Regions from separate parts of the Arthrobacter sp. TJ-270 genome, predicted to be linked through region 2. Evidence: riboswitches for the same ligand, from Rfam matches in the RefSeq annotation. Region 2 holds a riboswitch; each other region holds the start of a gene.
What was found. Region 2 has a riboswitch for S-adenosylmethionine ahead of AC4D2M_RS03765 (rhodanese-like domain-containing protein). Riboswitches for the same ligand answer to the same signal wherever they lie in the genome.
Positions count from the first base shown of each region.

Region 1: another riboswitch for S-adenosylmethionine. It lies ahead of AC4D2M_RS13915 (ABC transporter ATP-binding protein); the one in region 2 lies ahead of AC4D2M_RS03765 (rhodanese-like domain-containing protein).
Region 3: another riboswitch for S-adenosylmethionine. It lies ahead of AC4D2M_RS11885 (cobalamin-independent methionine synthase II family protein); the one in region 2 lies ahead of AC4D2M_RS03765 (rhodanese-like domain-containing protein).

Region 1 is NZ_JBZCNB010000008.1:5,459-9,877, forward strand. Features, by position in the region: gene AC4D2M_RS13905 (ABC transporter permease) at 1-575, opposite strand, end outside; gene AC4D2M_RS13910 (aliphatic sulfonate ABC transporter substrate-binding protein) at 575-1,615, opposite strand; gene AC4D2M_RS13915 (ABC transporter ATP-binding protein) at 1,684-2,514, opposite strand; SAM riboswitch class I at 2,520-2,617, opposite strand; gene AC4D2M_RS13920 (ThuA domain-containing protein) at 2,685-3,380, opposite strand; partial or broken gene AC4D2M_RS13925 (substrate-binding domain-containing protein) at 3,433-3,798, opposite strand; gene AC4D2M_RS13930 (DUF2264 domain-containing protein) at 3,913-4,419, shown strand, end outside.
Region 2 is NZ_JBZCNB010000001.1:794,903-799,321, reverse strand. Features, by position in the region: gene AC4D2M_RS03780 (sigma-70 family RNA polymerase sigma factor) at 1-61, shown strand, start outside; gene AC4D2M_RS03775 (COG4315 family predicted lipoprotein) at 75-650, opposite strand; gene AC4D2M_RS03770 (O-succinylhomoserine sulfhydrylase) at 780-1,988, opposite strand; gene AC4D2M_RS03765 (rhodanese-like domain-containing protein) at 2,059-2,541, opposite strand; SAM riboswitch class IV at 2,548-2,673, opposite strand; gene AC4D2M_RS03760 (aminodeoxychorismate lyase) at 2,762-3,616, opposite strand; gene AC4D2M_RS03755 (hypothetical protein) at 3,726-4,010, opposite strand; gene pabB (aminodeoxychorismate synthase component I) at 4,103-4,419, opposite strand, start outside.
Region 3 is NZ_JBZCNB010000006.1:7,356-11,774, reverse strand. Features, by position in the region: gene AC4D2M_RS11890 (HNH endonuclease) at 1-475, shown strand, start outside; gene AC4D2M_RS11885 (cobalamin-independent methionine synthase II family protein) at 577-1,815, opposite strand; SAM riboswitch class I at 1,826-1,922, opposite strand; gene AC4D2M_RS11880 (DUF3040 domain-containing protein) at 2,281-2,559, shown strand; tRNA gene AC4D2M_RS11875 (tRNA-Thr) at 2,638-2,714, opposite strand; gene AC4D2M_RS11870 (DsbA family protein) at 2,823-3,662, opposite strand; gene otsA (alpha,alpha-trehalose-phosphate synthase (UDP-forming)) at 3,796-4,419, shown strand, end outside.

The DNA.
Region 1 (4,419 bases), on a different contig from region 2:
GCCAAAAAGAGCGTGGTGAAGACGGGGAAGAACGCGCCGATGAGGATCAGCGTTACCTTCGAGTCCTCGCCGATTTTCATCCACAGAATGAGCAACGGGACCCAGGCCAGCGACGGAACCGCGCGCAGCGCGCCGATGGTCGGTGCGAGCAGCGCGTCGGCCATCCGGGACAACCCGAGCAGGGCGCCCAGCGCCAGTCCGAGCGTGGCACCCAGCGCGAAGCCAATGAGCACGCGCTGCGTGGAGATGGCGATGTGGATCCACAGTTCGCCGCGCTCAATCAGTTCGACGGCGGCGGTCAGCACAGCGGAGGGCGGCGGCAGCTGCACGGCGCTGAACACGCCCACGACCGAGTTCAACTGCCAGGCGACGAGGATGAGGGCGGGAACCACCAGCCCCAGCAGGAGACGGACCGGTCGCCGGCTCAGCAGCCCCCCGGAGGTCTCTGTGGGCTCAAGAGGTGAGCCGCCGTCGTCGTCCGCTGTTGTCACGGTATGGCCGGTGGCTTCCAGGCCTTCCTTGCTGGTGGGGTAGACGCTGGCCCCGGTATTACCGGGATTACCCATCTGAGTCATTAGGAACCCTGGATGGCGTCAGGATCGGCGTTGGTGACGAAGGAGTCGTCGAAGAGGGTGTCGAGGGCTTCATCGATCTGCTCCTGCGAGGAGACATCACCAGTTTCCACGAATACCGGGCCGACCTTCTCGAGAACCTTCCGCTGTGCCTCGCCCGGTGCGGGGTCGACGTCCAGGTTGGTGCGTTCGATGATGACGGCGTTGGCGATCTCGACGTCGATGCCGGCAACATCGGCGAGGATCTGTGCCGTCTCCTCCGGGTTTTCCTTCGCCCACTCGCGCGCCTTCTCGTAGGCATTCACCACGGTCTGGGCAAGCTCGGGGCTCTCGGAGAGGAATTCCTCGTTGGCGTTGAGGAAGCCGTAGGTGTTGAAGTCGATGTTGCGGAAGAAGAGCTCGGCGCCCTCCTGCTCAGCCGAAGCCATGATCGGGTCCAGACCCGCCCAGGCGTCAACGGATCCGTTGTTCAGTGCTGCCCAGCCGTCGGCGTGCTGCAGGTTCTGCACGGTGACCTCGGAGGGGTCGATGCCAGCGGACTCGAGCGACTGGATCAGGAAGAAGTAGGGGTCGGTGCCCTTGGTTGCCGCGATCGACTTGCCGCGCAGGTCCTCAAGGGTCTCGATGCCGGTGCCCTCGACGGTGACCATGGCGGACCACTCGGGCTGGGAGTAGATGTCGATCGTCTTGATCGGTGACCCGTTGGAACGGGCGAGGAGAGCAGCGGACCCGGCGGTGGATCCGACGTCGACCGCTCCGGCGCGGAGGGCTTCATTGGCCTTGTTGGAACCGGCGGACTGGACCCAGTTGACGGTCACGCCTTCGTCCTCAAGCTCCGCTTCGAGCCAACCCTGGTCCTTGATGACCAGGCTGAGCGGGTTGTAAGTGGCGAAGTCAATGTTGAGCTCGGTGGCCGTGGAAGCCTCTTCGGCGGACGCGGCGTTCTCACCGGCGAGGCAGCCGGTCAGGGCGAGCGTGCCGGTGGCGGCGAGCGCTACGGACAGGACGGCGCGGCGGGTGAAGGGCGAGCGGGTGCGGTTCATGGTTTCCTTTGCGAGGGGTAGCAGTCGCCGTGCAGACGGGCACGACGACGGAACAAGCTGTGTGTGGTCTAGTGGCCTTTGACGCCGAGGGTGGTGAGCAGGGAGCTGCGCATTCGGCCGAGGTCGGCGGCATTGCGGTCCCGCGGGCGGTCGCCCGGGACGGTGAGCACCTCGGTGACGGAGGCGCCGGGGCGTGACGGATCGGCGGACTTGCCGAGCACGATGATGCGGTCTGCGAGCTGGAGGGCCTCGTCGACGTCGTGCGTCACCAGCAGCACCGTAGTGGGCTGGGCTGCGTGGATATCCAGAAGGAGGTCCTGCATCTTCAGCCGGGTGAGGGCGTCAAGAGCGCCGAACGGCTCATCGAGGAGCAATACGCCCGGGTTCCGGGCGAGTGCCCGGGCCAGGGATGCCCGCTGGGCCATGCCGCCGGACACTTCACGGGGCCGGTGCCCGGCGAAGTCCGCGAGCTCCACGAGGCCCAGCAGTTCGGTGACCTTCGCCTTGCCGGCGGCCGCGCCGGTTCCCCTGGGCAGGCCGATTGCGACGTTGGCCCGGAGCGACAGCCAGGGGAGGAGACGCGGTTCCTGGAAGGCGACGGCGCAGCGGTCATCGATGCCGTTGACCGCGGTTCCGTCGATGAGGACGGCACCGGATGTCGGTGCGTCGAGGCCCGCTGCGGCCCGCAGGAGCGTGGACTTCCCGCAGCCGCTGGCACCGACGATGGCGAGTACCTCACCGGCGCGGACATCGAGGTTGATGTCGCGGAGGACTACATGCTCGCTGGTTCCGCCGCCGAAGGACCGCGTGAGGGAGGAAAAGGTCAGGGGAAGGGCCAGCTTGTCTGTGGCGTTGTTAGTGGCCTGTGCCTGCTGCTGCGCGCTGAGAACGGTGCTCATGTATAACTCCATCGCTCCTGGCAGTAGCACCCGTTCTCCTGCATGCAGGTAAGGGTTGCTGCGGCGTCAACGATCCAGGTCTCTCGGCCGCTCGGGATGGTGGACTTCCACTAAACGACTTTCTGACGTGCCTTTGCAATATATGTCGTAACAAAGCAGGCCCACAGCGGTCAGGCGAGCAGCCAGTCCACCGCGCGCTCCAGTAACTCCCGGTGTTCCGGTGACGCGTACGACGCCGCGTCGTGGCCGAGAGCGTCGTAGAAGCTCCGCGCTGTAGCGGTTCCCGCTCCCTGTTCCACGGTGCGCTCCAGCGGTCGCTCCAGCGACCACATCAGCGGATGCAGATGCCCCTCGTGTTCGTGGCGGGCATGGACGACGACCTCCGGTGACGTGCGCAGCCAGCTGTAACGTTCGTCGTCGACCGTGAAGTCAGAGACGCCTACCGGAAAGGAGCCCTCCAACACAATGTGTGCCCGGCCGTACTCCGGATGCATGGACACGCCCCGCACCCACCGACCCCCGAGTGCCTTCTCCCACGACTCCGAATCCAAGAAGCTGGTGGAGCTGGAGTGCAGGGCCAGCAACGGCCGCCCGCCGGCAACCCAGGCGTCCAGCCCCGCGGAGGCGGCCTCTGATCCGGGGGACGTGCCGTCGTCGTCGCGGGGGAGGCCGACGTTCACCACCAGCAGGTCCGGCCAGGAGGCGGAGTCCTGGAGGCCTTCGAGAGCGCAGTCGACGTCGTCCGCGGTTTCCACGGTGAGACCGTGGTCTTGAAGTAGGCCGGCAACCGCAGCGGATGTCTCGGCGAAGGGGTGCCAGGGGTCCGCGTACCGTCCGGTGCCGCTCAGGAGCAGTGCTGTTGTCATGGGAGCTCATCTCTGTAGGTGACGGGTGAGGCGTTCCAAGCGAGGAGTCCCTCACGATCAGGTCCGGATTCAGCTCCAGGCGGTGGACGGGCCGTCGCCGGCCCTCGGCGATCCGGGCGGCGAGCATCTGCACCGCCACCCGGCCGACGTAGTGCTTCGGCGGCCGCACCGCGGAGATGGCGGGCTCGGCAAGGTAGGCGACCTCGTCGTCGTACGCCACGACCGCCAGGTCATCCTTAGGATTTATCGAAGTGCTCGGCCCGCGGACTGCCCTGCTTTCCAGCCGTCTCGTCGAGTGCTGCGTCCGTGGAGAGGCGGAAAACGTGATTGCTTCATGCCGACTCTGAGTATGTACTGGTCCCGAACGTGATGCAAGGCACACCGATCGAGTATCAGGCACAGGAAAGGACCGCTCCATGAATAAGCCGGAGGCAGTAGCTGCGATGGGTTATGGAACCTTCGCCGAACGGATCGTCGCCGCAGGGCCGGAGCGGTTGGGATGGGTGGCGCCGGGTGAAGGACTCATGAGCGCATGAACAAGCTGACACTTCCGGCCCTGGACCGGGAACTCTCGCCCTATACGGGATGGACCCGCGAGCACCACGCGGCACAGGCCGACTCGATGCTGCTCGGCGTACGCAAGTGGGCCAGTCCCAGCCACGCCCGCATCACGCCGCCCGGACGCGAAGGCGGCTACGGCCGGGCCATCGACGGCCTCGAAGGCTTCGCGCGCACCTTCCTCACCGCGGGCTTCCGGCTCACAGGCGAGCGCGGCGACGATCCGCTAGGACTTGCCGAGTGGTATGCCGAGGGCCTGCGCTCCGGCTCCGATCCCACGTCGGCCGAACGCTGGGTTCGCCCCGACGAGCACGGCCAGGCAAAGGTCGAGGCTGCGGCCCTGGCCATCGTGCTCGACATGACGCGCCCCTGGCTGTGGGACGGACTGGACGCCACCGTCCAGGAACAGCTCGTCGACTGGTTCTCCCTGACCACCAACGCCGAGTACCCATCCACCAACTGGGTTTGGTTCCGCATCGTC
Region 2 (4,419 bases):
CTATGCGCTACGCTCCCTGAAGACAGCGCTGCTTGCCCAGGATGCAGCCTCGGGAAGTTAGACCTCTTCGACCGTCATTGGATCATCGTGCCGTCGGGAGCGACGACGTACCAGACCTCATTCACACCCTGGCCCCTGGTGTCGCCCGCGGCCTCATCCTCAGCGAAGTAGTAGATCGGCATGCCGTTGATCGTGACCTGCATGTCGCCGTCGGGCGTTTGGATGGTGCCCACTTCTCCTGTGACGCTCTCCACCTCGGGCGACTCGCTGTCTGTCAGCACCGGCGGCCATGCCTCCAGGCAGCCACCCTCACAGGCGCTGACCCCGGAGTCCGGCTCATCGTTGGTGAAGACATAGACCACCATGCCCTCTGCATCGACGACCACCTCACCCAGGTCGGTTTCCGCGACGCCGAGCGGGGTTCCAACTGTTCCTCCACCGGCAGGCTCGCCGGTTGCCCCCTCGGTGTCGCCCTCGGTTGCCTCCACGGGGGGGTCCACCTCGGCCGGGTCCTCGGTAGGCGGTGCTTCCATCGCGGTTTCTTCACCTGCGGGAATGTCCTCGCTCTGGGTATCTGAGCCGCCACAGCCGGTGAGCGCCAGCAGGCAGATGGCGATGACGGCTAACAGGACGCGGATTGCTTTTCTCATGGTGATTCCTCCCGTGATCACCCCTGAACACCGGGGGTGGAAGTGGCCACTCGACCCCTCTGCCGGGAAGACGCTCGCACTACCCCGAATGGTTCAATGTGCGGTCGAACTCACAGCTGAATCCCAGCTTCAGCCTGCGGCGAGGGCCTTGCCGAGGTCCGTCTGAAGGTCACTTACGTCCTCAAGACCCACCGAGAGCCGGATAACGCCGTCCGACAGCCCGATGGCCGCGCGCCCTTCAGCACCCATAGCACGGTGGGTCGTGGTGGCAGGGTGGGTGATCAGTGTCTTCGAATCGCCAAGGTTGTTGGAGATGTCGATGATGTCCAGCGCATCGAGCAGTGCGAACGCCCGCTCCTTCGCCCGGCCCTCGGGGGCGTTCAGTTCGAATGTGACCACCGTGCCACCGGCCGTCATCTGGGCAGCGGCGAGATCGAACTGCGGGTGAGATTCGAGCAGGGGATAGCGCACCCAGGTCACTGCCGGTTGAGCTTCCAGCCAGCGGGCGAGGGTCAGCGCCGAGGACGAGGAGTGGTTGACCCGCAGGGAGAGCGTCTCGAGTCCCTTCAGGAGGGTCCAGGCGTTGAAGGAGGACAGGGCCGGACCGGTGTGCCGCATGAGGGTCTTCACCGGACCCTCGATGAATTCCTTGCGGCCGAGAATTGCGCCGCCCAGGACCCTGCCCTGGCCGTCGATGTGCTTGGTGCCGGAATAGACAACGACGTCGGCACCCAGTTCCGTGCACCGCTGCAACAGCGGTGTGGCAAAGACATTGTCCACGACGACCTGCGCGCCCGCGGCATGGCCGAGTTCCACGACTGCCCGGATGTCGACGATTTCCTGCATCGGGTTCGAAGGGGATTCGAAGAACACAGCGGTGGTAGGGACGCTCAGCGCTTCTTCCCACTGGTTGAGGTCCCAGCCGTCCACGAAGACCGTCTCCACGCCCCAGCGCGGGAGGACTTCATTCAGGATGACGAAGCAGGAGCCGAACAGGCTGCGGGAGGCGACTACGCGGTCGCCGGCAGCCAGGAGCGCTCCGAGCGCGGTGAAGACGGCGGACATGCCGCTGGCGGTGGCGAAGCACGCTTCCGCTCCTTCAAGAAGACGCAGTCGTTCCTGAAACATGGCGACTGTGGGGTTGCCGTACCGGGAGTAGACAAAGCGGTCGACGTCGCCGGTGAACGCGGCCTCCGCCGCAGCCGCGGAGGAATACACGAATCCCGAGTTCAGGAAGAGGGCCTCGGACGTTTCCTCGAAATTGGACCGTGCGAGCCCGCCGCGGACGGCGAGGGTGTCGGGCGACCAGGCGGCGGTGTCGTCGTCCGGCCGTTGGATCCGGGGGTAGCCACCGTTACCGGCGATCGGCTCCCGACCCGCTGCCGGAGAGAACGACGACGGCGTGGACTCACTCACCGGCGTCGCCCTGCCCGTTCGCCGGACTGGCAGCCGCGGATTCGGCACTGCCGGATTCAGGGGTACCGGATTCGGCGTGGGCGGTGGTCGCAAGGCCGCTGGAGCGCCAGCCGCCGTTCGCCTCGAAACCGTGCAGCACGTTGTAGGCGGTGTGCCCGGCAGCCGTTGCACTCTGCGCCGCGGCAACCGAGCGGACGCCCGAGCGGCAGAGGAACAGCAGCTCCCTGCCCTTGAGGCCGTTCAGCTGGTTGAGGAAGGAGACATTGCGGGTGCCGTCGGAGCGGTTCCACTCCAGGAAGAGGGGGACGGTCCCGGCATCGGTGAGGTCAGGGACGCCGACGGTCTGCCATTCCTCGACTGTGCGGACATCCACGAGGACGGCGCCCTTGCTGACGCGTTCCACCGCTTCGCGCGGCGTGATGTCTCCGGCGTAGCCGTTGCCTGGCTGCTGATGGGGGGTGTAATGCTGTGACACTGTGTCTCCTCACGCTGTGCACGCTGGTGATCGTGGATCCTGATCGGTGTGCCGAGTAGTCACCTGAGGCACCCCGCCGTGAAAGAGGGTTGCCGGCCAGCAAGTCAGGGCTTGGCACTGGCGCTCGTTACTCCGGATTGAACCTAGCACCGGCAACCCCGTCCGCCACGCTGTGCCGTAATGTGCGGTAACGCCCTGCGCGTGCGCTATATGTTCCGGTTCAGGAGACTGCCTGCACCAGGGCTCCGAGTTCGGCGGTCAACTCGGGAGACACCGTGACCGGCTTCCCGTCAATCGACCCGACTTCGGCGAGCAGGCGGACGCTCGAAATCAACCAGACGCCCTCGGAGTTGAACAGGTCCTCCGGCACCAGTGGGCCATAACCGAGTTCCCAGCCCGCATCACGGGCGGTCGCGAACAAGGCCCCCTGCGACGTTCCGGGCAGGATCCCGCTCTCCAGCTGCGGTGTGATTAGTTGCTTGACGCCGTCGGTCACCCGGGCAATCAGGACCGTCGACGTCGGGCCTTCGAGCACCTTGCCGTCGGTGGAGGTGAAGATGACGTCGTGGGCGCCGTGGGAGCGGGCGTAGCGGAGGGCGGCCATGTTCACCGCGTAGGAGAGAGTCTTGGCCCCCATCAGCAGCCACGGCGCGCGCTGCGCGACGGTGCTGTCATAACCGCGGTCCAGGAGGAGTACCGAGAGGCGCTGCCCGCGCAGCCCCTTGGGTAGCGGTGAGACCAGCACCCAGGAGGTCGCACCGGCCCCTTCCTCCCCGCGGGTGGCGACGAGTTTGACCACCAGTTCGCCGTCGTCGCCGGTTTCCTTCAGCGCGGTGGCGATGGCGCGTTCCCACGCGTCCGACGGCGGCACCTTCAGTTCCAGCGCCTCGGCAGAGGTCGCCAGCCGGGCCAGATGCGCCTGCAGCTTCCGGGGCGCGCCGTTGACGGCGAGCATGGTCTCGAAGATGCCGTCGCCGCGCGTGATTCCGGTGTCAGTGACCTTGAGCTGCGGCTGCGTCGCGTCAGCGATCCGGCCTGCGGGGGAGGAGGAGTCCAGGAACACCAGAACAGTCATGGGCACCAGCCTAGCGACCGAGGGGCCCGGGGCGAGCGAAGCGAGGCCAGGGAGGGCGATAGGCGCTAGCGACCGAGGGCCCCGGGGCGAGCGCTATGGGCCGGCGTTCTCAGGAATCGGGATTGCTTTCCCCGTTCAGTCCACGCTGTGCCCGGTCCGCTTCGTCAGAGGCCTCCTCAGGGAGGGGGTCGGTGGCATCCGGAACCTGGTCTGGGGCGTAGTCGATGAGCCCGGCGTCGACCCGCTCCTGCTCCGTGGCTGCCGCCAGGGCGTCATCATCCAGGCGTTCGGGCTCTCCTGCGTGCCCCTGGTAGATCCGGTTGGGCAGGAATTCGTTGTCCGGCTCCTGAACATCGTCCAGGCTGGGCGTGTTTTCATCGCGGGAGCTGGTCATGACCTTTCTCCTTCGTTGATCCGTCCTTTGCCTGTTCAATGCTTCCACACGGGATGAGGTGACGGAAGGCCGCGTGCAGCGAGCAATGTGGACTATGCCGGAAAGGACGAGCCCAGCGCGGACAATACCCCGAACGCCTTCGTCCGCACTTCCTCCCACTCCTCGGACGGGTCGGAATCGGCCGTGATCGCGCCGCCCACGCCGAGCGTGAGGCGGGTGTCGTCGTCGTCATTCTCCATCACGAGCGTACGAATGACGACGGCGAGGTCCGCTGCCCCATCGAGCGAAAAGTACCCGGCGGCGCCCGAATAGACACCCCGCGGTGCACCTTCGAGCCGGTCGAGGATAACCATGGTGCTGATTTTCGGCGCGCCCGTCATGGAACCGGCAGGGAACGCGGCGGCGACTG
Region 3 (4,419 bases), on a different contig from region 2:
CTGGGCAGAACATGTTCTGGACGGTGCGTCTCCGAGCGCGAATACCCTGGACCCGCTCCCGGGCTCATATCCGGAGGCCGCGTTGATTCGCGTTCCGACCAACCGGTACGAGCGCAGTCCCGAAACGAGAGCCGTCGCGATCGCCCATCACGGGCCGAACTGTCATGCCTGCGGTTTCGATTACGAGGCCAAGTATGGCGCTGAGGGCGCCGGATTCATTCACGTCCACCACACGGTGCCGGCCTCCTTACTTGGGCCCGACTATGAGATCGACCCGATCACCGATCTGGTCCCGTTGTGCCCGAACTGCCACTACATGGCTCACAGTAGACGCCCCACCCCGTATACCCTTGCCGAGCTGCGCGCCATGATCGCGACCGCGGGGCATTTGCCGGGAGTGGTCGTCACCGCGGAGCAACAGCGAGCGCAGGACGCTGCACTAAGGATCGCCCAAGCTCGCTCTGTTACAGAATGAACGATTCCGGACCGGCATCCGCCGCCCCAGACGACATGCAGCGGGACGACACATCAACGACGTGTCGTCCCGCTCAGAGTTCCCTAGGGTGTTTTGTACGGTTAGATCAGCGTCGCTGAACGGCCGAACAACTTGTTTGAGGCGATCTGCGCCCCGCGGCCCAAAGCTTCAAGCTTGGCTGTGGCGATCTGCGGGTGGAGTCGCCCTCCGAGGCCGCAGTCGGTCGAGGCGATGACATTCTCGCGCCCTACCAAGCTCGCGAAGCGTTCGATGCGCTGCGCGACCAGCTCAGGGTGTTCAACCACGTTCGTCGCATGGGAGACGACACCGGGCACTATGAGTTTTCCGTCCGGCAGCGTGGTGTCCTGCCAAAGGGCCCACTCGTGTTCGTGGCGCGCGTTCGCGGCCTCGAAGGAGTACGACCCGGCGTTGATGCTCAGCACAAGGTCCAATATGTGCCGGAACTCTAGATCCGTCGTGTGCGGACCATGCCAGGATCCCCAGCACACGTGCACTCGGACCTGGTCCTCCGGCAGGCCCCGCAGTGCGTAGTTGAGGGCCTCCACCCGAATGCGGGTGAAGCGCTGGTAGTCCTCGACGCTGGGTTCGGGGTTGATCTGATCCCAGTTCTCAGCGAGGGAGGGGTCATCGATCTGGACGATGAGACCGGCGTCGACGATGGCCCGGTATTCCTCGCGCAGCACGTCGGCCCATGCATAGATGAACTCTTCCTCGCTGGCGTAGTAATCGTTGCCGATCCTGCTCGCCGACCCCGGCGAAAGTGCGGTGATGAACCCCGTTCGGACGTTCGCCGCGTCAAGGCCTACCTTGAGGTTCGCTATGTCCGAGGCCAGTGCATCCTGGCCGATGTATGAAATTGGACCGGTAGCGGAGGGGAACGCCGTGGCGTTTTTGCCAAGCTGGATTCCGCTCTCAGGGTCCTGATACGCTGCTGCGAAGCGAGTCCAGTCGCGCCGATCCGCGAACGACGTCAGTTTGATCGCGCCGGGTTCGCTGCGCACGGCATCGGCGAGGATCGGGTTGTAGTCCGTCAGTTCAAGACCGGCGGTACGCTGGAAGCTGTAGGTCCACCAGGCGCCGTAGTCCACGGCATTCGACATGGCCTTGCCGTACTCGCCATCCCCCGGGATGGTAATTCCGAGGTCCTTCTGCCACTGGACGAGGTCCACCACGGCGGAGGTGAGCAGGCCCTCGAATTCCGGGGTTCGCTGCAGGGTGAAGCCATCCTCAGCGAGGGTTCTGGCGGCGTTGGCGGCGATCAGTTCCGGTGTGCGCGGCAGGGAACCGGCGTGGCTGGTGTGAATGCGGTCAGTTGTCATGGTGCTGTTCCTTCCATCGGTCCTGCCATTAGCACCGTTCCGGATGGGAGGTCCGGGGGAAGCTGCAGCGTCAGGGAGGCAGGTCTCTCAGCTGCTCTGGATGGTGGGGTTTAGGGCTCTAAATCCACCGGTGACGCAGGCACGCCCTCTCCACGGCCACAGGCCGAGCACCAACAGAAGAGGCTCCCACCATCATGGTGGCACTGTCAGCCCCCACCCAAAAACACCCCGTCATGAACCGAAACGAAGCATCCCACGAAGCTTAGAGCGGTGAATGGGATGAGCGCTGCTAAAGCCTGACCAATTCCCACTTTCGAGATCCATAGGTCGCTCTGTGCTCTCCCCCGGGCAAGGACCATACTGGATACAGAGCAAGCATTATGAAAGTCATCGCCGGGTCCGTCGCTGTTACGCGCCGTTCCCTGTCGGTGAAGCTCCGCAAGACCAGGGACAAGAAGGCCGTTGATGCCGCTATCGGATGAAGAGCGTAGACGCCTACGGGAGCTCGAAGAGGAGCTCGCGGCAGAGGACCCCGATCTGGCCCACAAGTTACAAGACGCGGGACCATCCAAGCGTATCGGCGCGCGCGAAGTTTATGGGCTGCTGACCATCCTGGCCGGCTTCGGACTAATCATCGCTGGAATCAGCATGCAGCTGACCATTCTCGGTGTCCTGGGTTTCCTCGCAGCAGGCGCGGGAGCTTACCTCTTCTTCAGCGGTTGGAGCACGCGCCGCTTCCCCTAATGTCCCGGTTAGGTCTGTCGGCCGGCAACGAGGCCTCGCGGAGCTAGCGGTGTTGCGGCAGTCAACCAGCCTTCTTAGTGGAGCCCCCTGCCGGATTCGAACCGGCGACCCCCTGTTTACAAGACAGGTGCTCTGGCCAACTGAGCTAAGGAGGCGGACTGGCTGAGCCAGCAGGCGCCGTCGTCGTAAATGAACTTCCAACGGCGCTACACAAGATTAGCCCAGCGCCGCGGTCGGCGGGAAATCAGTGGGCTTGGAAATTCTCAGTTCCTGGCTTCGACCTTCTCCCGGGTGACCGTTGCAAAGTCGCTCACCGCGTCCGGTACCTCCTCACCGTCGACGAACACAGTGGGAGTGCCGTTGACCCCGTAGGTTTCGGCTGCCTGGGTTCCGAATTTCACCCACGGTCGGAAAGTATTGTCATCGAGGCAGGCCGTGATGTCCCCGGCACCGGCAGTTGTGGCCATCTCCGCGAGTTCCGCATCGGACAGTTCGCCGTTCTCGAAATTACCGAACAGTGCCGTTGAGAAGTCCCAGTAGGCCGGCGGCGAGCTATCCGCAACGCAGGCAAGGGCGGCAGCACCCCGGGAGGAATAGTCCGTCTGCGAGTTGGGGTCGAGGTACGCAACGTTCCGGTACTCGAAAGTGATGGCGCCCTCATCGAGCCAGGTTTGTATCTGCTCCGCGTGAGTGCGCTCGAAGTTGGCACAGTGCACGCAGTTCACGTCGATGTAGGCCACTATCTGCACCGGCTCGTCAGCACTGGTCGCAGCCACACCGGGCGGCGGCCCCGCTGGGCTGGGCGCTTCCTCCGGCAGTGTGGCGACGTCGACGGTGTCCACGGTGGTGGGCGCAAGCTCGGTCGTGGACGTCAGTGCGATCCCGCCGTACTCGTTGCCATGTTCAGGGGCCGGACCTGCATCGGGGACCTCGTTGCGCATGTTCCCGGCGACGATGAGACCGACGATCACGAGAATGGCAACGACGGCCGCCACAACTCCCCACTTGATGAGGAAGGATGCCCGCTGCTGCCGCGTCTCCATCTCCTGCCGCGCCTCCGACTTCCGCTGGGCCTTGCTGGGTCTGGGATTACTGGGCGTCATCAGTCCTCGTTGTTCACATCGGTTCCGTCTTCGACCCACTTTAGGCGACGTAGCTGAGCGCTTCCCCGCCGCGCGGCCGCGCCGCCCAACCAGCTAAAGTCATAAGTAGGCCTACCATCGTCAGGGAGACAGTATGCAATCAGGTGACACAACGTACGGTGAGTTCGAGTTCATTGTCGTGTCCAACCGGCTTCCGGTTGATCGCGTGACCGACGACGACGGCAACGGCACCTGGCGGCGGTCACCCGGCGGGCTGGTCACCGCGCTGGCTCCCGTCATGGAGAAGGCCGACGGCGCGTGGGTGGGGTGGCATGGTGCTGCTGACGAGACCCTCGAAGCCTTCGACCACACTGACATCCGGCTCGTTCCCGTCCCCCTGAGCGAAGATGAAGTCGAGTTCTACTATGAAGGCTTTTCGAACGCCACGCTCTGGCCGCTGTACCACGACGTCATAGCACCGCCCGAGTTCCACCGCCACTGGTGGGATTCATACCGGAAGGTCAACGAGCGCTTTGCAGCGGCGACCGCAGCCGTAGCAGCCGAAGGCGCCACCGTGTGGGTGCAGGATTACCAACTCCAGCTCGTTCCCAAGCTCCTCCGCGAAGCCCGACCGGATCTGAAGATCGGTTTCTTCAACCACATTCCTTTCCCTCCGCTGGAGATCTATGCGCAACTCCCGTGGCGCCGCCAGGTCATCGAAGGCCTGCTCGGCGCCGACCTGATCGGCTTCCAACGGCCGAGCGATGCCAGCAACTTC